2 regions of the Paenibacillus residui genome follow, and region 2 is predicted to be linked to the other one. Evidence: a T-box and tRNA genes for the amino acid it is inferred to sense, from the RefSeq annotation. Region 2 holds a T-box; the other holds one or more tRNA genes.
What was found. A T-box is a leader RNA that pairs with one kind of tRNA and senses whether it is charged. The one in region 2 lies ahead of leuS (leucine--tRNA ligase), so its partner is inferred to be a tRNA-Leu.

Region 1 (10,888 bases), on a different contig from region 2:
CGACCGCCTCTTCGACCAATTCGTCAATCACATCCCCGTTCTCGGCGTGAACACAGGTCAATATTCCGGATTCCCCCGCTTTTTTCATTAATCGATACATCTGCAGGTCATTCACCATATTGGTTTCCTTGTAAGCCATAAATAACTTGATGGACGTGACGCCTTCCTTGTCCGCCAATAGAGGAAGCTCCTCTAATACCCGCTCGTTGCATTCATTAATGATGCTGTGAAACCCGTAATCGATGCAGGATGGCATTGCCTTCTCCTTCCATACCCGCAAAGTTTCCAACAGGGACTGGCCTCGGACCGGATCGACATAATTAATGATAGTTGTAATTCCACCCATAGCGGCCGCGCGCGTCCCCGATTCGAAATCATCGACGGTATCCGGTATGCCCAGATGCGTATGAACATCAATCCCTCCGGGCAGAACATATCGGCCTTCCGCTTCAATGATCCGGTCGCCATCCTCTATCTTCAAATTTTTACCCAGTCCGGTGATAATCCCGTCCTCCATTAACACATCGGCCTGATACAGGTCTCTTGATGTGACGATCGTTCCGTTACGTATAATAGTTCTCAAGATTAGACCTCCTCGGCATTCAAATAATGAAGAGCTACCCGCGACAAAAGCTCCGTTCCCAGGGTAATGTCTTCCATAGAAGCATATTCTCTCGGATTATGACTTCCGCCGGTAGAACGGACGAATATCATCCCCATGTCCGCAAGCTCGGCCATTAATTGCGCGTCATGTCCTGCTCCGCTCGGCATTTCCAGATAACTCAAGCTCATTCTCTCGCTTTCCCGCTTCATGACCTCGATGATCTCTTGGCTGCACAGTGCCGGATTTGCTTTCAGTTTAGTATCGAAACTAACCGTCAGACCCCTCCTTCCCGCAACCGATTCGGCGTGATTCCGAATGCGCTGCAGGATGCTTTCGCGTCTCTCTACATCGAGATCCCGCACATCCGTCGTCATCACCACCCGGCCGGGGACGATGTTTACTTGACCGGGAAACACTTCCATCGTTCCTACCGTCCCTACCGCTGGCGAACCGTAGGATAGACAAATCTCCTCGATCCCGGTCGCTATTTCACAGGCCCCCAGCAGGGCGTCATGCCGCATGCCCATCGGTGTGGCTCCGACGTGATTCGGCTTCCCCTCGACGATGATTTCCGTTAAGGACAAACCTGTAATCCCGGTCACTATTCCAACGGGAATTCCCTTCTGTTCCAGAACCGGCCCTTGCTCGATGTGCATTTCGAGATAGAGCGCCATCTCACCCTTACGCCGGATCGCTTTCGTAAATAATTCATCGGGATTAAGACCGAAGTCCGCTAACGCCTGGCGTCGTGAAATTCCGTTAGCGTCGCGAATTTCCAAATCGGCCGGGGTTATTTTTCCGGTCATCGCTCTGCTTCCAAATATGCCGCCGGATTGAAACCGCGAACCTTCTTCTTCACAGAATGCGATAACTTCCACGGGCCGTGTGATGCTGATATTCTCTTCGGCAATATGTTGGACGACCTCAATTCCACCAATGACGCCGATGGTCCCGTCGAACTTGCCTCCGTTGCCTACCGAATCGATATGGGACCCCATAACGACCGGACGGGCTTGCGGATTCGTTCCTTCCTTGCGCCCGATCAAATTGCCGGCGGCATCCACCCGCACCGACATTCCGGCCTGTTCCATCCATGAACGGACCAACTGATGGGCCTTTCTGTCTTCATCGGTTAAGGCAAGCCGTGTTACTCCGCCCTCTTCGGTCATTCCGATTCGGGCCAGGCTGTTGATTCTGTCTTCAAGACGCTGTGAACTTATCATAGTATGGTTTCCTCCCTTGTTTACTCATGATGCTATTCCTAACGGACCTTCGCGGTTAGCGCGGAGACCGGCCACTTTTTAATATCAAGAAGCGGCATCGATGCGCTCGGCTTGATCCGGGCTTTTGGCAATGGATGATCTCATAAGCACGTAATAAATGACCCCGCCGAATCCGACACCCAAGAACCAATTGTAGCTGTACAGATAATCCAAGGACGGAAAAATAAGTCCCAGGAACGCAACCAACACACCGATGGCCATGGCGATGAGTGCGCGGATATTCCATCCCTGACGATAAGCATATAGGCCATCTCTCACATAAAAGGCGTCAACATTGTAATTCTGCCTGCGAATAAGGTAGAAATCTACGAGCATGATTCCCGTGACCGGCCCCATTGTGGCTCCGATCGCCCCCATCACTTCACCGATCGAGTCGAAGCTGTCGTACCACAGCCATGGCGCGGACAGCGCACCGATGATAATCGCAATCAAACAGGATCTCCGGAAGTTAAGTTTGGCCGGGTACAGATTTGTCATATCGTAGCCAACCGATACACCGTTGGTTGCAACGTTAACAGAAGCGGTAGAGATCAGAACCGAGAACGCCCCCAGAAGCACAATGAAAGGATGATCGAACTTGAGAAGAAGATCTATCGGATTCGTTATGGCCCCCCCGTAAGCGATTACAGTTCCTGACGCAACCAGTATGCTCATAAGTGAGAAGATCAGAAACATCAATGGCAGCCCAATCCCCTGACCGATAATGTGATCCTTCTGGCTGCGCGAAAACCGGGTCAAATCCGAAATGTTCAGAACCAGTGTCGCTACGGTACCAAGCAGTGCGGATATAGATAAAAAGAACGTTCCCCAGAATTCTCCCCCCGAAATAGTGGCAGGTGCAGAAACAAGGGGCTTAATCCCATGTGCCGCATCAACAGCCCATATGACGAGACCGACAGCAAGAATCATGATCAGGGGACCGGCCCACAGCTCGAACTTGCGAACTCTTTCCATGCCATGGTTGATAACGTAAGCGTGAAGAAGCCAGCAGATGACAAATGCTATAAAGTTGTTCAGGTCCATACCTACAATCTGATAGTCACCCAGTGACTTCCAGCCCGGAAACGCTACGCTTAATACGGCTCCGACGGCCTTACTTCCGATATACATATGGACACCGAACCAGAATATGGCCAGCAATGCGCGGAGAAATACCGGAACCTGCGCTCCTTTATAACCGAAAGCGGAGCGAATAAGCACGGGGAATGGCAATCCGAACTCGGCTCCCGGAACGCTGTTTAGTAGAATTGCGATAAATGCTACGCCGTAAGCGATTGCAACAACGGCGAAAGACTGCCAGAAGCTGAACCCTATCTTGACGAGGTTAGCCGCAACCTCCCAAGCCACAATGTTATGAACAATTCCCATCCAGACCGCGGAGTAGCTCCACCAGTTCCAGTTACGCTTCGATGGCGGTGTCGGGGCCAGGTCTTCATTGACTAATGTAGGATCCCACCGATTTCCTGCCTGCTTGTTCACTTCGTTCATAATTTCCGTTTCACTCCCTTGATGTGTTAAAAGTTTTGGAGATAAGCAAGCAGGATGGCTTGCTTGATTCCAGCCCGGGTAAAGCTGCAGCAAGTTGACTTTATATATAACCATTACCCGGTCGCTTTACAGAACTATCGATTAGATTTTATTCGTCACCTCCCATAAAAATTTTTAGATAGCATTAAAATTATTTTTAATAATAAATTGGATTCTTTACGATGTCAATCCTAAATTATTAATCCGCTATCGGCTTACGACGAGTTGTCCATCAACGGAGCTTGACATCATCATCGTTTTTTGTTGCAAATGCAACAAATTTCAGGTAAATTCAATGTACGCATTTTTATTGCATTTGCAACAATAACGCAGACTAAGGAGTTAATTATGAAGGATATTCTCCGTGAAATAGGAATGATTGCAAGGGCACTAGATTCTATAAGCAATATAGAATTTAAAGAGTGTGACCTTACAAGAGGGCAGTATTTGTACCTGGTCCGAATATGTGAACAATCGGGAATCATTCAAGAAAAGTTAGCCGAGATGATAAAGGTAGATCGAACAACAGCAGCCCGTGCTATAAAAAAACTTGAAATTAACGGCTTTATTGAAAAGAAAGAAGATACACATAACAAAAAAATTAAAAAACTTTTTCCAACAGAGAAAGGGAAAAATGTTTACCCTTTTATAAAAAGAGAGAATGATTATTCCAACACCGTTGCATTACAGGGATTTTCCGAAAGAGAAGCAGAAACCATTCTCCGTCTTCTTCAAAGAGTAAGAAAAAATATAGGAAAAGACTGGGAATTTGTTAAAAAGGGAAACAAGAGAAATTATTGATTATACAAAGGGGCGAAATATTTAAATGACCATAACTATAAAAAAGTGTACCCTCGAAGATTTACGCAAGCTTCAAGAAATTAGCTATGAAACATTTAACGAAGCCTTTAAGCACCAGAACTCACCCGAAAATATGAAGGCCTATTTGGAAAGGGCATTTAACTTAAAGCAATTAGAAAAGGAATTATCCAATCGTTTTTCGCAATTCTTTTTTATTTATTCGAATAATGAAGTCGCTGGATATTTAAAGGTCAACACGGATGATGCTCAATCTGAAAAAATGGGTGATGAAACCCTTGAAATCGAGAGAATTTATGTAAAGAAGAAATTTCAAAAACTCGGGCTTGGTCAATATTTGCTTAATAAAGCTATGGAAATTGCGGCGAAACATAATAAAAAGACAATCTGGCTAGGCGTATGGGAAAGAAATGAAAATGCTATTGCTTTTTATAAGAAAATGGGGTTTGTTCAAACCGGAGCCCACTCTTTTTATATGGGGGATGAAGAACAACTGGATTTTATAATGACCAAAACACTCATATAAAGTGAATTGAAAGGTATAGTTCGATTAAGGCGGGGTTTTTGTTTATACTTTTCTCGCTATTAATCTTTGGATAAGGCAGTAGAACAAGCAGATTAATTGTTACCGGCATAGAATAATATTATCTTTTTGGAAGGGAGAAGAAGCCTATGCGTTGTCCTCAATGTCCGACAAGGACAGTAGTCGATCCACCTGTAAGAGTATTTGAAAATGTGTTTCACCCTCAGATCGTACAAGTCATTCAGCCAGTCGAGATTATAAGAAAACATCATTGTGTACCTATCCCCCACCGTATCGTTAAGCCAATATTTAGGGACGAATTTTGCACAGTATCCAGTCGTAGGTCGAAGAGAAAAAGATGATCAAAAAGAACTGCCCCGCTCAGCCAGACGGCCCAGCGGGGCTTTTTTTGCCAAATGTGACCGATTGGGGATTGTGGAGAAATTCCCCTCAGATTAAGTAGGCTACCACAGTTCTACCACGAATTGGATGCATCTGCTAAAATAATAAATAATCTGGAAGCTGTTTATGATCGGTTGCCCAATATAAGAGTGCTAAGCCTGAATGACGAAGGAATTAGATTTGAAGCCGATGTATTCGAACAGGGAATTAGGATGTGGTTACTAAGTCAAGGCACGCAGATTGAGGTGTTGATTATGCTCAAATGCTGAAAGAACGAAAAACTATGTTAGCAAGTGTGAAATAAGAATGGAGATGGAAAATGGGAAAGCATGTTGATCTTACGGGTATGTTTCAAGATTTTAATTTTAAATTGGTGGTCATTGATGCGTTGCTTGATCTAGATCCGAAATTTAGACAGGAGCTTGAACAATTAAAGGAGATATATACAGAAAAGTATGAATGGTATGCGGATGATTCTGGCCCTATCGACGAACTGTTACAGTACTTCTCAGCCCTGGAACTTGAAAAGGAGGATTTGGATAAAGTCACGGAGCTGTGTTTGGATGGAGGAAATGAAATATACCATCTCATTCAGCCTGATTGGGATGGTGAGGATGATTTTTTTGATATTACACATGTCGGTGGCTTTGAGCACTTAATCAACCTGAAATCTATTACATATATCAGCATGTGTGACGTTGAAATTTTAAATCCAATGAAAGAAAAAGGCATCGCCATTTTCATTTAGACCCCTATGCCGCTGACCGCGGCACCATCAGATGATGAAAATGGATGGATTTTCAAGGTAGAATAGAGTTGAATGGCTTCAATAGTGTGAAATTTGAAAACTTAATGGATTTCATACAGTTAGATTTCTATATTCGGAAGAAATATGGAAAATAACTGGAAAATCTACAGTTAGTTTGCGCCAAAACAGCCGTTTCGCCCAAAGTTGCCCATTTTAACTGTAGTTTATCCAGTTAGTTTGATCATTTTCGCCCATTCGCTTGAATCTACCTGTACAAAATACAGTTAGACGTACCGCTCCGCTTGCAACGATGCCTGCAGACGGTAAAATAGACGGATTTTCAAGGTAGTTGGAAAAAGCCTATATAAGCGGGTTTGAAATGGCACCAAGTAAAGACTGACATATTTGATACAAAAAAATTTATATATAGAAAAAACAAAAAGCCCTTATACATTAAGGGCTTTCGGTGCTTTTACTTTCTATGCGGTCGAGAGGACTCGAACCTCCACGGGCGTACGCCCACTACCCCCTCAAGATAGCGTGTCTGCCATTCCACCACGACCGCGTATGTGATTATATTACCACGAATTGCCAATGAGAAGCAATGGTGAGCCATGGAGGACTCGAACCTCCGACACCCTGATTAAAAGTCAGGTGCTCTACCGACTGAGCTAATGGCTCTCATGCAGTTCTATGTCCGTTAGCCCAGTGCAGTTGCAAATCAGTGACAAACGGAAAAGATAAATGGTGACCCGTACGGGATTCGAACCCGTGTTACCGCCGTGAAAGGGCGGTGTCTTAACCACTTGACCAACGGGCCAAAGCTTGATTACTTTAAGTGTGCTCCTTAAAGCGACAAGAGTTATTATAACGGATATTCATACCTTTGACAAGCTTTTTTTCATATAATTTATTTTGGATTTTAATGCCATCATCAACTAAACAAAAAAGACCGCATACCGCGGTCCCGGTCGCTTATGTATGGCGGAGAGAGAGGGATTCGAACCCTCGCACCGCTTACGCAGTCTAACCCCTTAGCAGAGGGTCCCCTTATAGCCACTTGGGTATCTCTCCATGGCTCCCCGAACAGGACTCGAACCTGTGACAACTCGGTTAACAGCCGAGTGCTCTACCAACTGAGCTATCAGGGAATGTAAAGCGACATCTTTAAATTTATCATGAAGTTTCCATTTAGTCAAGTCCTTCGAGAAGGACTACCGTTAGAAAAAATCCTGCCGAAACCCGCCCTTTCTGTATATAATCACCTTAATTCCTCGTTCTTATCCAAAGCAAGCAGCCACAGCTTCCCCCTGCATTTCCCGCAAACATATTTACGAGGGTCTACCTTGCGTTTGCGCAAATATTCCATTTGGCAGGAGCCGCATACCAGCCGATAACGGTAGGGCTCCTTGCTTTGTCTGCCGGGCAAAGCCTGACAGAAGCGGGTTCCCCCCACCTCTTTCAACAAGGTTTTGAAATCAGCGTCACGGTGCTTGTATCCTTTGCGCTGCAAATGCAAATGATAATGGCAAAGCTCGTGCTTAATAATTTTCTCCACTTCGTCTGCCCCGAACGTCTCATAATGCTTGCGGCTTATTTCAATATGGTGGGTCTTCATGAAATATCTTCCTCCCGTAGAGCGAAGCCGGGAATTGAAGGTGGCCCGGTGAAGAAACGGCCTTCCAAAAGATCTCAACGAGATTTGTTCGACCCACTGCTGTAATTCCTCGTTGCTCATGACCTCTCGCTCCTTCTCCTGCATAACATGGATCCAGCGCCGCTGCCGGACCTCCCCTTCACGCATCTAATTAGAAATCCTTACGCTCAACTCACCAATTGACCGGCGGGGGAATACTATTGATCGGCGTTCAGCCCCGACAGCGATAGGTTATAAATCAGTGGCCCGGATTTCGCCGACATTCTCTTGAATTTGTACCGCATCTTAAGTACACTGTCAAGTAGAAACTTGTGTAATTGAGGATGCGGAAAACGGCTCTTAACTTTTTCGACATTGGAAACTATTTTGCACGAAACAAAAAGAACTTATCTTTATTTATTCGACACGAAAGACGTAAAGGCGGAGACGTTATGGTTTAACCGTCCTTCACGCGCAAGCGAAGAGAAAGAGAGGATAACGGACCGTATGGCCAAAATGCGATTTGGAATACTCAAGCTGGGGGATCATCTGGAGTTTGTGGAGATGCCGTCCACTCATATGTACCAATTGACAGCGTTGAACCGAAGACTTCACAAGGAACTGGACAAGCTGACGGCAGGCAATGTTCCACGGCTTCCCTATCTGATTGCGGAATGTGATGATTTGGAATTGGTAGACGAGCAATACCCGGTCACCGGAGGATTGGAATATGTCAACCGGCTGGAGAGTGCTTTTGCCGCTATTGAAGAAAACTCCTACCCGCTCATTTCGCTGCTTACGGAAATTCGTGCGCTGCAGGCCCAACTGGAGCAGTGGTATGAGGAAGAGACCGATCAATAGGCGGAAACAGGTCGCACAACAGCCCGTTCAATACTTCGTGGACCTGCACAAAATCGCCGATTTGCCCATATGGTAAATTAAGCAGGCGATTTCAGCAGGAAGGGGCGGGATGCATGCCGCAATGGCTATGCCTTCAACTGATGAGGGCTTTCCACAACAAAAACCGCAGGCAAGTCAAGTTGCTTAATGATTGCTGGTTCTTCTATCGGACCAAGCAAAATGAAGTGAAGGAGCAATCCTGAAGGGTAATCCCAATATGACATTTTTCGAATGGGGATCCATTCGAATCTAAAACAAGGAGCAGTCCGTTAATCGATTTCCGGACTGCTCCTTGATTTTATTTATCCTGCCGATGCGGATTTTTCATCGTCAGACTGACTCGGCCCTTTTTGACATCCACACTAAGGACCCAAACCGTAACCGTATCTCCTACGGAGACAACGTCCATAGGATGCTTGACATACCGGTCGCTTAGCTGGGAGATGTGAACGAGACCGTCATTCTTGACCCCGATGTCGATAAAGGCTCCGAAGTCAATCACGTTCCGGACGGTTCCCTGCAATTCCATGCCGGGAACCAAATCCTCAAGCTGAAGCACATCCGTCCTGAAGATTGGCGGCGGAAGCTCTTCCCTCGGATCCCTGCCCGGTCTCTGCAGACTGTCCAGAATGTCCCGGAGAGTAGGCCCCCCAACTCCCAGCTTGGGAGCGATTTGATCGGGATCTAGGCCCGCCAGCTTGTCCTTCAGCTCCTGCTGACCCAGGGCGTTCAGCTCCAGGCCCAATTCACGGAACAACTGATCCACCACTCCATAGGATTCCGGGTGAATAGGAGTTTGGTCAAGCGGATTCTCCCCATCGCTTATCCGCATAAAGCCGACACACTGCTCATACGTTTTGGCACCCAGCCTGGGAACCTTCTGCAGCTGCTTCCGGTTCGTAAACTTGCCGTTCTCCTCCCGGAATTTGACGATATTTTTGGCAATGGTACCGTTGACCCCGGCCACATAAGACAACAGCGACGGAGAAGCCGTATTCAAATCCACACCGACATGGTTAACTGCGGATTCCACCACAGCCGACAGGCTTTCCTCCAGCCTTTTCTGCGTGACGTCATGCTGGTATTGACCCACTCCGATCGACTTGGGATCGATCTTGACCAGCTCCGCCAGAGGGTCCTGCATGCGGCGCGCAATGGAAATGGCGCTTCTCTCGGCAACGTCCAGTTCCGGGAACTCGGTTTGCGCCAGCTTGGAGGCGGAGTAGACACTCGCTCCGGCCTCGCTCACGATAATATACTGAAGCTGCCCCTTGCCGGCAGATTGGATAAAATCGGCAACAAACTGCTCGGTTTCCCGGGAAGCCGTCCCGTTGCCGATCACGATCAGCTCCACTTTATGCTTGTCTACCAGCTGTTGGAAGATGGAGCGGGCCTCCGCCACTTTATTGTGCGGAGGGGTAGGATAAGTCACCGCGATATCCAATACCTTGCCGGTTTCATCGACTACCGCGAGCTTACAGCCTGTCCGGTATGCCGGGTCAACACCGAGAACCACCTTCCCCTTCACCGGAGGCTGCAGCAGCAAGTTCCGCAGATTTTCGGCAAATATTTGGATCGCGTGTTCCTCCGCCATCTCCGTCAGCTGATTGCGAATTTCCCTTTCCACCGCGGGGGCGATCAGCCGCTTATAGGCGTCCTCCACAATAGCAGTCAACGTATCGGCAACAATTGAACCCCAATGCTTAATATACTGTCTGGACATGTATTGATGGATTTTCTCCGCCGCGACATCAATGGATACCTTCAGCACCTCTTCACGCTCTCCCCGATTAATCGCCAAGACGCGATGAGGAGGGAGCTTGCGTACCGGCTCCTGGTAATCGTAATACATTTCATAGACCGATTCCTGCTCCGGATCCTTGGCTTTGGTTATGACCGTTCCTTCCTCCCAGACGAACTTCCTGACCCAAGCCCGTATTTTCGGATCATCAGCCATTCTCTCGGCGATAATGTCCATAGCACCCTGCAGAGCTTCCTCCGCGGTATGGACTTCTTTATCAGGTTGGATATATTTACCTGCCTCTGCCATCAGATCGCCCTGCTTAGGCTGCTGCAATATCCATTCCGCTAGAGGCTCGAGCCCTCTTTCCTTGGCGATGCTCGCTCTCGTCTTCCTCTTCTGGCGGTAAGGGCGGTATAAATCCTCGACTTCCTGCAGCTTGACGGATTTCTCGATGTCGGCCCTGAGCTCCGGAGTCAGCTTGCCCTGCTCGTCAATCAGGCGGATCACTTCCAGCTTGCGATCCTCGAGACTTCTTAAATACTGAAGCCGTTCTTCTATATTGCGAAGAGTGTTCTCATCCATCTCCCCGGTCATTTCTTTACGATAACGAGCGATAAAAGGAATCGTGTTCCCTTCATCCATCAGCTCCACCGTTGTCCTGACCTTGCCCGGAGGAAGCTGCAGTTCGCTGGCGATCTGCTT
Region 2 (10,888 bases):
CCGGGCTTGCTGACGATCTTCTCCAATATGACAAACCTCTGTGGCATGCACCGGCGGGGGCCTGGGTGGCTGAACAAGAGCTTGGCATTAACGATAAGGAAATCCTGGATGCGATCCGTTACCATACGTCCGGCCGTCCCGGTATGACCCTGTTGGACAAAATTGTTTGTTTGGCCGATTACATTGAGCCGGGAAGGGATTTTCCGGGTGTAGAACAAATAAGGTCATTGGCTGAATTGAGCCTGGAGAGAGCACTGATTGCGGGCTTCGATTCAACGATTTCCTTCTTGCTGCAGAAGGGACAGAAGGTTTATCCTATGACCATCATGGCCCGAAACTCGCTGATTGACGAGCTGGTTCAGCGGTCAGGTTAAAGTAGGCCCTTTTTTACCACATTAGAAAGTTTAAGTTCATTAAAGCATTAAAATGGAACAAATTTTCTAATTGGCATAAAAAGCTACCTTTAAAACCGGGTTATTCGTCTTCGAAGAGGCTTCGTTAGAAGCTTTTTTTATAAATATTACGCATACTAATTTCGGGGGTACGGCGGCAGATTTTCAGAAGTCCCGGCTTAGCGAAGGATCGATCCGCCACCGTATTTCCGGGCGTTGGGAGGTCATAAATCGAATGAATGAACAAATGCTGTCAATGGTTATCCAGGCGGCCGAGGATAAAAAAGCGTACGATCCGGTCGTTTTGGATTTGCGCGGAATATCGTTGATCGCCGATTATTTTGTAATTTGCCATGGAAATTCGGAAACCCAGGTCCAGGCGATTGTCACCTCCATCCGCAAAAAAGCGGATGAACAAAAATGGACGGTACGCGGAGTAGAAGGGTTGGATAACGCCCGGTGGGTGCTTATCGATCTGGGGGATATCGTCGTTCATGTGTTCCATAGGGAAGACAGGGAGTATTACAACATTGAGCGGATCTGGTCCGACGCGAAAGTTGTGGAGACCGTATGAATCTGCAGGCGGGAACGGTCGTTAAGCTGCAAGTAGCCAGGGAAGTTTCCCCTTACGGCTTCTTTCTGACAGACGGCAGCCGGGATATCCTTCTACACTACACGGAGAAGGAAGGCAATATCGAACCGGGGCAGATGGTAGAAGTGTTCCTGTATTACGATACCGAGGATCGTCTGGCGGCTACAATGAAGAAGCCGCTCCTCCGGCTTGGAGAGGTCGCCCTGCTCGAAGTGGCCGATGCGCATCCGAGATTCGGGCTGTTTCTGGATATGGGGATCGGCAGACAGCTTCTGCTTCCCTATCGCGAGCTTCCGGAGCTGAAGGAGCTGCGCCCGCAGGTGGGTGATCGGGTGTTTGTAACTATGGCCCACGACCGGCAAGGCCGTCTTATGGCCAAACTGGCCGGGGAGAAGGAGCTGTCGCCGCTGGCTGTCCGGGCACCGGAATCGTGGAAGAATGAATGGATGACGGCAAGGGTTTATAAGCCTTTGCAAATGGGAACCTTCGTCATAGTAGAGGGCGGGGTGCTCGGATTCGGGGTTATCGGGCTTATTCATTCCAAGGAAAGAACCCGTCTGCTTAGAGTGGGAGAATCCGTGGAGGTACGGGTCATTCATGTCCGGGAGGATGGCCGGGTTAATCTGTCCATGCGCCTGCCGAAAGAGCAAAGCCGTACGGAAGACGCTGACGTTATTCTTGCCTATTTGCAAGAGAGGCCTAACGGGGCGATGCCTTATTCGGATCAGACCCCCGCGGATATTATCAGCTCGAAATTCAGCATGAGCAAGGCCGCCTTCAAGAGAGCGCTGGGCAAGCTGATGAAGGACGGGCTTATCGTGCAGCAGGAAAACTGGACCTATTTGAAGGATAAGGCCCCTAAATAGCTCGCCGGTTCAGAAGTTCCGAGTCCAAGGATTACGCAACACTAAGACTTGGGGTTTATGGAGGATTTTGGGCGAGCGGAATACTCCCTATAGAGCATTGAACGATAAAATGGAGTAGTGTATGGTCCGGCTTTGGAAGGAGAGGGGAAGGCCTTGGCTTATGAACAATTCGCATATTATTATGATCGGCTGATGGAGGACATGCCTTACGCGGATTGGCTTCGCTTTGCGAAGCAGTGCTGGGAACGCTACGGCACTCCGGTTACGGTCGTCGATCTCGGATGCGGTACCGGCAATTTGGCTATTCCGTTGGCCCGGCAAGGGTTTCATGTGACCGGGATCGACTTGTCGGAGGACATGCTGGCTATTGCAAGAAGCAAAAGCGAAACACTCTACGGAACGGAAGGCTCTCTTCGCTGGGTCCAACAGGACATGCGGGAATGGGAGCTGCCGGAAGCGGTGGATGCCGTTATTTCTTTCTGTGACTGTTTGAATTATTTGCTTGAACCTGAAAGCCTTGAGGAAGCCTTCCGGCAAACCTGCCAAGGGCTGAATCCGGGAGGTTTGTTCCTGTTTGACGTGCATACCCCTTATCAGCTGCAAAATTATGCGGAGCATCAGCCTTTTGTGCTGGATGAAGAGGATATAGCCTATATCTGGACCTGTCATCTGGACGAAGAGCTTTGTGAGCTGGAGCATGAGCTCTCCATCTTTGTCCGTGAAGAAACGGCAGGCGGTCCGGCCGGACGCCGTTACGTGAGGGTGGACGAAACCCATGTACAAAGGGCTTATCCGCTGGAGCAGATAATGCAATTACTTGGCAAATCCGGCTTTTCCACGGTAGAATGCTATGCTGATTTTACATGGGATAAAGTTACCCCGGAGACGGAGAGAGCCTTTTTTGTTGCCCGTAAATAAGTAGGTGGGGCCTGTCCGCACTCCCGCTCCCTTGACAGAACACATAGTTTTCATTATAATTTCTTCATAATATTGGCTATGAAGAGGAGTAGTAGCATTGCAGAGCGTTTAGCAGAGAGCCGGAGAACAGGTGGAAGCCGGCAGCGCGAACAGCGAACTCGCCTCGGAGCTTGAAGGGTGAAGGTGCAGCGGTTATTGGCAGATGAAAGCCAAGTTATTAACCGGGCAAGCTAGCCCGACCGTCTAATCCCGCGTTAAGGGCTTCGAGTGAACGGAGTGCTGTGACGCTCTGTTAATTAGGGTGGTACCACGGGAACAAACCTCTCGTCCCTAGCGTAATGCTGGCGATGGAGGTTTTTTTTAGTTTCGGGGATCCCCGCGAAAATTGTAAAAATATAAGAAATTATAAGTTTCACCTTATACCTGTTCTTATATTTCATCGGTAAACGCGCCTGTCCAAAGGACGGCGATAGCCGTTTATCCTTGGGGTTAAATAATGCGACCTTTGACCGTTCCGGTCATTTAACCAAGAGTTAAAAAAAGCTTGCTGAAAGGGTCGGGCTAAAAGCTTGCCGGGCCGGCGAAATGTTGAAGGAGGATGAATTATGGTTCACGAAACTAAGGGGCACGGGTACAACCCGCTCGCCATTGAACCTAAGTGGCAGAAGTATTGGGACAGCAAGAAAGTGTTTAAAGTATTGGATGATTCGGATAAACCGAAATTTTATGCCTTGGATATGTTCCCTTATCCGTCCGGTGCGGGACTTCATGTCGGACATCCGGAAGGATATACGGCAACGGATATTATCTCCCGCTATAAGAGAATGCGCGGCTACAACGTCCTCCATCCGATGGGCTGGGACGCCTTCGGTCTTCCGGCTGAACAGCATGCGTTGGATACCGGCCAGCATCCGCGCGACATAACGTTCAAAAATATTGACAATTTCCGCCGACAGATCAAATCTCTCGGATTCTCATATGACTGGGATCGCGAAATCAGCACGACGGATCCGGATTATTATAAATGGACGCAGTGGATTTTTGTTCAATTATATAAACGAGGACTCGCCTATATGGCCGAGGTTCCCGTTAACTGGTGTCCGGCATTGGGCACGGTTCTGGCCAATGAAGAGGTGATCGACGGAAAGAGTGAGCGCGGAGGTCATCCGGTCATTCGCAAGCCGATGCGTCAATGGATTCTGAAAATTACCGAGTACGCCGACCGGCTGCTCGAAGATTTGGAAGAGCTCGATTGGGCCGAAAGCATCAAAGATATGCAGCGGAACTGGATTGGAAAATCCAAAGGAGCGGAAGTCCGCTTTGCCGTTGATGGCCACTCCGGAGAGGAGATTGTCGTATTCACGACCCGCCCGGACACCTTGTTCGGCTCCACCTACTGTGTATTGGCACCCGAGCATCCGTTGGTAGAACGGATTACGACGAAGGAACAGATACAGGCCGTTAAGGAATACAAGGAGAAAGCCGAACGCAAAAGCGATCTGGAACGAACGGACCTGGCCAAGGAAAAGACGGGAGTATTTACCGGAGCTTATGCGGTCAATCCGGTCAACGGGGCGAAACTGCCGGTATGGATTGCCGATTATGTGCTTGCCGGTTACGGAACAGGCGCGATTATGGCGGTGCCCGGCCATGACCAACGGGACTACGAATTTGCCAAACAGTATAATCTTCCGATCATCGAAGTGGTGAAGGGCGGCAATTTGGAGGAGGAAGCCTATACCGGAGACGGTGAGCATGTCAATTCCGGGCTGCTGGATGGACTCCGTAATGAAGAAGCCATCGCCGCCATGATCCAATGGCTGGAGGAGAACGGCAAGGGCGCCGGCAAGGTTACCTATCGTCTTCGCGATTGGTTGTTCAGCAGACAACGTTATTGGGGCGAGCCTATTCCCATTCTGCACCTCGAGGACGGCACTATGAAGACCGTTCCGGAAGAGCAGCTGCCGCTGGTCCTGCCGGATGTCGATCATATCACACCTTCCGGGACCGGGGAGTCGCCTCTTGCTGCAGTGGAAGAATGGGTGAATACAGTAGATCCCGAGACCGGAATGAAAGCGCGCCGCGAGACGAATACCATGCCTCAATGGGCGGGAAGCTGCTGGTACTACTTGCGCTTCATCGATCCGCATAATGATAAGGAGCTTTGTTCCTTTGACAAGCAGAAGGAATGGCTGCCCGTCGATTTATATATCGGAGGGGCGGAGCATGCGGTGCTCCATCTTCTCTATGCACGGTTCTGGCATAAAGTGCTCTATGATTTGGGCGTCGTCTCCACAAAGGAACCATTCCAGAAGCTGGTCAATCAAGGGATGATTCTTGGAGGAAATAACGAGAAGATGAGCAAGTCCAGGGGCAATGTTATCAATCCGGATGACATTGTGGGCAAATACGGCGCGGATACGCTGCGTATGTACGAGATGTTCATGGGACCTCTGGAAGCTACCAAGCCGTGGAGCGAAAACGGGGTGGAAGGAACATATCGCTTCCTGAACCGCGTGTGGAGATTGTTCATCCAAGAAGATGGTTCTCTGAATGCGAAAATAACCAAAGAGGATTCCAAGATAGACGATTCATTCCGAAGAACCTGGCACAAGACGATCAAGAAGGTAACGGAAGATTACGAGGCGCTGCGTTTTAATACGGCCATCAGCCAGCTGATGATATTTGTTAACGAGGCTTATAAAGCGGACAGCTTGCCATGGGAAGCCATGGAAAACTTTGTCCAGATGCTCTCTCCAATCGCCCCTCATATTGCGGAAGAATTATGGGAGAAGCTCGGTCATACGGATACTTCGATCACTTATGTCCCATGGCCCGTTTACGATGAGAAATGGACCGTAGAGAATGAAGTGGAGATCGTCGTACAGATCAACGGCAAAATCGTCGACAGGCTTTCCGTTCCGAACAATCTGGATCAACAGGGGATGCAGGAAGCCGCCCTTGGATCGGATAAAGTGAAGGAGGCCATGGCCGGCAAATCGGTGCGAAAAGTCATTGCCGTTCCAGGTAAGCTTGTCAACATCGTGGTCGGTTAACAGGGACCACTAAGGACCGTGCCAACTGTGAAGTCATGCCGATGGAGGAAGATATCGGCTTGACTGAACCTTGGCATGGTCTTTTTTTACCACAATAGAATTTATAAGTTATTGCGTCCTGAATTAATTCAAATTCTATTTGGCGATAAAAACATCCTCTAAACGTGTTCGCTCATCCATGAAATACTCCGATAGGAGTTTTTCTCATTCGGCAGGCCGGGGCAACAATGAAGCTACTTTAGCTACATCTTCATCATATTTTGCATGGGTAATCCGAAAGAGCTGATTGAACATATCCTTCAGTTCCTTTTCCATCAGACGGAGCCCTTCGGCAGTAATGCCCCCCGGAACACTGACCCGCTGCCGCAGCGTCTCGGGAGTAAACCCGCCTTCGGTCAACAGCTTGCCTGTACCGACAAGCATTTGGGCGGCGAGTGCCGAAGCCTGCTGCTCGTTAATTCCGGTTTCTTCTACGGACGCGCGAATGAAATGCTCGAGAAAATATGCCAGGAAAGCCGGTCCACAGCTTGAAATATCCGAAGAGACGCGGGTGAGCTTCTCTTCAATTTCAATAGGCTGCCCTATATTTGCAAGCAGGGTCAGCAAATCATCACGACCTGCTGCAGAGACTCTCTCCCCGAACATGCACAGTAACGCTCCGCCTAAGGTGAAATTGGTAATGCTTGGTATTACCTTGGCGATTTGGCAGTTCAGAAGCTGCTCCAATTGTCCGAGCATCACCGGGCTTGTTATGGAAACCACGATTTGCGACGGATCGGTAAAGTCCCGAATTTCATCTAAAACCTTCTTATATTCCATTGGTTTAATGCAGAGAAAGACGATTTCGCTTTCGAGTACAACTTCTTTATTCGAACGCGCGATGCGCAGACCTGGATAACGTTGGGCGAGCTGTTCAGCTTTGGCTGAAGTACGGTTGAAAGCGGTAATTTCCTGAGGCAGCAGCGCCTCCGAGCGAAGGAATGCTTCTATCAGCATACTTCCCATACTGCCGGTCCCGATGAATCCCGTATTCATCATGAACCCCTCCTTGACCAGTGATATACGTGCGGCAATGCTTTTATAAGTATATGCGGGTGATGAGGGTTGCATTCCTATAATCTGGTAATCGATTTAAGAGAAGGGACGGGGATTAGGGAATGGGGGAGAAATTGATACGATTTGGGCGGAGAAATCCGAGCCGGGGATTGTCTTTTTGTCCAAGCGTGATATAATAGTGAATAAATGGAAATGTGCGGAAGAACCGCCCTGACGGATCTTGCTTTAAGCAGGATCCCAGGGCGGTTTTTGCATTTTCGCAGCATGTATCCAATCTTGCGAAGGGCTTGTCCCGGCATTCAGCGGGCAAGTCTGATTTACAATACTGGAGGTAGCGATAACTATGGACAGATGGTTCGGAACGAAAGGGATCTGGTTTTTTTCATTGATGCCCGTTGCCTTGCTTGGATTTTTATTGTTTACGAGATTGTATGATGCCGGGGAATGGGAGCCCTTCAGCGCAGTCAATGATGAAGTGAAGTCTTTGCTGGCCTCGGATTGGGCGGGTTCTGCAGATAAAGGCCAATCGTTGAACTCGGGCGGAGAAGGAGGCAGCCAAGCTCCGAATCCCTCTGCCGCCCCGGATGCTACAGGCAAGCCTGCCGGGATGACGAGCGATTCCGATTCGCAGGCGGCCGCCGTTGAAGATTCTAATGGAGCCTCAGCTGCTCAAGCTCCGAATGCAGGTAGCCCGCCCCCTAATGGTGTAAATCCGGGGTCTACGCATCAGCCATCGGCGGTTTCCGCGGACTCGTCCTTGATTGATATCAATACGGCTTCCGTTACGGAGTTAACGGCTTTGCCGGGAATAGGTCCGAGCAAGGCTAACGCTATCGTAACGTACCGCCAGCAGAACCAAGGGTTTAAATCCATTAACGATCTTATGGAAGTGAAAGGGATCGGACAGAAAACCTTCGAGAAGCTGAAAGATCTGATTACGGTGAGCCCTTATCCCGCCGCTTCTGATTGAGCCATTATCCTTCCGCCCGGCCTAACATTTATAAAGAAGGATTTGTAGGGAAATCTCTTTTATTTTTGTATAAATTGTGAGAATATAGGATTAGGCTACTAAAAAGGGAGGAATTCATTGAAATGTCAGAAGAACGTCAATTAGCACTGGAAACTTTGGCGATTCACGCCGGGCAGGAGATCGATCCGACAACACTGTCCAGGGCTGTGCCGCTTTACCAAACGACATCCTACGGTTTCCGCGATACCGATCATGCGGCCGATTTGTTTGCCCTTAAGGAATTCGGCAACATTTATACCCGCCTCATGAATCCGACTACGGACGTGTTCGAGAAGCGTGTGGCCGCTTTGGAGGGCGGAGTGGGCGCTTTGGCGACAGCCTCCGGTCAGGCTGCCATTACATACGCCATTCTTAATATTGCCGGCTCCGGTGATGAAATCGTATCCTCATCCAGTTTGTATGGCGGAACTTATAATCTGTTTTCGACAACGTTATCTAAAATCGGAATTGACGTCAAATTCGTGGATTCTTCCGATCCCGAAAATTTCCGCAAGGCCATCACTCCCAAGACTAAGGCGGTGTTTGCCGAATCGATCGGGAATCCGAAGGGCGACATTCTGGATATAGAAGCCGTTGCCAAAATCGCTCACGAGAACGGGATTCCTCTTATTGTCGACAATACGTTCCCGAGCCCTTACTTGCTGCGTCCGATTGAGCATGGAGCCGATATCGTGGTTCATTCCGCGACCAAGTTCATCGGCGGACACGGAACATCCATCGGAGGCGTTATCGTGGACGGCGGCAAGTTTGATTGGAAAGCGAGCGGCAAATTCCCGGGATTGGTTGAACCGGATCCGAGCTACCACGGTGTAATTTATACGGACGCGGTTGGCCCGATGGCTTATATTATCAAGGCCCGTGTTCAATTGCTGCGTGATATGGGAGCCGCCATTTCTCCATTTAACTCGTTCCTGCTGCTGCAAGGACTGGAGACCCTCCACTTGCGGATGGAGCGTCACAGCAGCAACGCACTTGAAGTTGCCAAATATTTGGAGGCGCATCCGTCTGTTGAATGGGTCAACTATCCCGGGCTGCCAAGCCACCCCTCCTATTCGCTGGCACAGAAATATTTGCCGAAGGGTCAGGGAGCGATTATGACCTTCGGGATCAAGGGAGGGCTGGAAGCCGGACGCAAGGTGATCAACCATGTCAAGCTGTTCTCCCATCTGGCGAATGTTGGAGATTCGAAGTCGCTGATTATTCATCCGGCAAGCACAACTCACCAGCAGCTTTCAGAGGAAGAGCAGCGTTCGGCCGGTGTAGCTCCCGGCATGATTCGTCTTTCGATCGGTACAGAAGCGATTGCCGATATTCTGCATGATTTGGAACAAGCGATCCAGGCCAGCCAGAAGTAGGAGCAGACGATGAGCACTCGTAAAGATTGGGATACCTACTTCATGGATATTGCTTACATGGCCTCTACTCGATCCCAGTGTCCCCGCCGGCACGTAGGAGCTGTGCTTGTTCAAGGCAAGAAGCTGTTGGGGACGGCTTACAACGGTGCACCGATGGGAGTTCCGGATTGCTCGGAAGCGGGCTGTATGCTCGTTGAGGAGTATGAGATGACTAACGTTGACGGCGAAGAGCGGATGGTCAAGAAGCAAAGATGTATTCGGACGATTCACGCCGAACAGAATTTGCTGCTCTTCACCGATCGGACGGACCGTGAAGGCTCTACGGTTTATGTTACCGATCAGCCCTGCTGGACGTGTTCCAACATGCTCGCGAATAGCGGGATTAAGGAAATTGTCTATCACCGTCCCTATCCTAAGGACGCCGATAAAGTAATGGAATTAATGCAAGCAAGGGGAATTGTATTCCGCACTCTGGAACGTTATGAGCCTCCCGCGGATACCGTTATGAACGTTACAGATTGACGAATCTGTCGGCCTACGATTTAGTTGTGCCGGACCTGCGGATGTTAAGAAGCCGTTCAGAATGAATTCCTATAAAAGTATATAAATGAGGAAGAACCTCTTTTATCGCGCTAAGCGAAGAGAGGTTCTTCTTTTTTGATAATTTTATAAGTTTCGGGGCTCCCCGCAAAGTACTGTATAAACCTTTATCGAAGTAAAGTCATGAAGAGCGACCGCGTTTAGAGGAAAGTTTAGACGCCGACTCCGTTGGAGTGGGGACGGAATACGCTTCGAAGGTCACACGTCACTTTGTGGGGTTATGAAAGGGGGGAGCATTTTGGTGCAGTTGGTATACAGCAGACCGCTGCTTACCGTTGCTTGTCTTTGGGTCATTGGAGGAGCGGCCGCCCTTCAGCTTGAGCATATAGGCATTCCATTAATAGCCGCCTTGTTGGCGGTAGCGTTAACCGCAAGTTTGTGGCTGCTCAAAATACCGGCGCGCAAACCGCTTTCCCTGATCCTGGTGCTGTTTACTTCCTTCAGTTATATTCAATGGTACGATGAGCGGAACCATTCCTCCTTGGGAGAAGAATGGGCAGATGCGGAAGTGAATATATCCGGCCAAATTATTTCTCCTGTGACCGTTGACGGTGACCGCGCCTCCTTCACGGTTAAGGTTCGGGAAATATCCGCTTTATCTCCGCTTAATTCGCAGGAGGCTTCGGATACGTTAAGTCCAATGCCGCACCTGCGGGAGAAAATGCAGGTATCGATTCGGCTCGTGAAGCCATCGGAGCAGGCCAAAGCCTCTCAATGGAACAGAGGGAATGAAATCAAGTTGGCCGGAAAGCTGCTTCTGCCGTCAGGAGCAAGAAATTTCGGCGGCTTTGATTACCGCAGTTATATGCGGTTTCAGCATGTTCATTGGCAGATAACGGAGAAGGGAACGGAACGGATAGTTGTAACGGAAAGCAAGCATTGGGACAGGATGACTGTTCTCCGCTGGAACGATCAGTTCCGGGCCCGTCTGGCCGGTGTATTGGACGGGCTGTTTCCGGATAACCAAGCCGGTTATATGAAAGGAATGCTGGTTGGGCTTCGCGAGGATCTGGACCCGGAACA

Region 1: it has a tRNA-Leu gene. The T-box ahead of leuS (leucine--tRNA ligase) is inferred to sense a tRNA for this amino acid. The anticodon was not compared.

Annotation. Positions count from the first base shown of each region.
Region 1 covers NZ_JBHTIU010000076.1:18,559-29,446, forward strand. Annotated here, with positions in the region: gene hydA (dihydropyrimidinase) at 1-583, opposite strand, end outside; gene ACFQ03_RS19275 (M20 family metallo-hydrolase) at 586-1,827, opposite strand; gene ACFQ03_RS19280 (NCS1 family nucleobase:cation symporter-1) at 1,912-3,375, opposite strand; gene ACFQ03_RS19285 (MarR family winged helix-turn-helix transcriptional regulator) at 3,763-4,215, shown strand; gene ACFQ03_RS19290 (GNAT family N-acetyltransferase) at 4,241-4,759, shown strand; gene ACFQ03_RS19295 (DUF6892 domain-containing protein) at 5,478-5,906, shown strand; tRNA gene ACFQ03_RS19300 (tRNA-Leu) at 6,389-6,471, opposite strand; tRNA gene ACFQ03_RS19305 (tRNA-Lys) at 6,512-6,587, opposite strand; tRNA gene ACFQ03_RS19310 (tRNA-Glu) at 6,652-6,726, opposite strand; tRNA gene ACFQ03_RS19315 (tRNA-Ser) at 6,889-6,980, opposite strand; tRNA gene ACFQ03_RS19320 (tRNA-Asn) at 6,982-7,057, opposite strand; gene ACFQ03_RS19325 (SprT family protein) at 7,168-7,644, opposite strand; gene ACFQ03_RS19330 (hydrolase/acyltransferase) at 8,050-8,403, shown strand; gene cmpA (cortex morphogenetic protein CmpA) at 8,517-8,645, shown strand; gene ACFQ03_RS19340 (Tex family protein) at 8,741-10,888, opposite strand, start outside.
Region 2 covers NZ_JBHTIU010000081.1:123,654-134,541, forward strand. Annotated here, with positions in the region: gene yqeK (bis(5'-nucleosyl)-tetraphosphatase (symmetrical) YqeK) at 1-374, shown strand, start outside; gene rsfS (ribosome silencing factor) at 628-966, shown strand; gene ACFQ03_RS20280 (CvfB family protein) at 963-1,850, shown strand; gene ACFQ03_RS20285 (class I SAM-dependent DNA methyltransferase) at 2,043-2,768, shown strand; T-box leader at 2,838-3,103, shown strand; gene leuS (leucine--tRNA ligase) at 3,374-5,824, shown strand; gene comER (late competence protein ComER) at 6,029-6,859, opposite strand; gene ACFQ03_RS20300 (ComEA family DNA-binding protein) at 7,224-7,850, shown strand; gene ACFQ03_RS20305 (homocysteine synthase) at 7,973-9,265, shown strand; gene ACFQ03_RS20310 (deoxycytidylate deaminase) at 9,275-9,787, shown strand; gene ACFQ03_RS20315 (DNA internalization-related competence protein ComEC/Rec2) at 10,107-10,888, shown strand, end outside.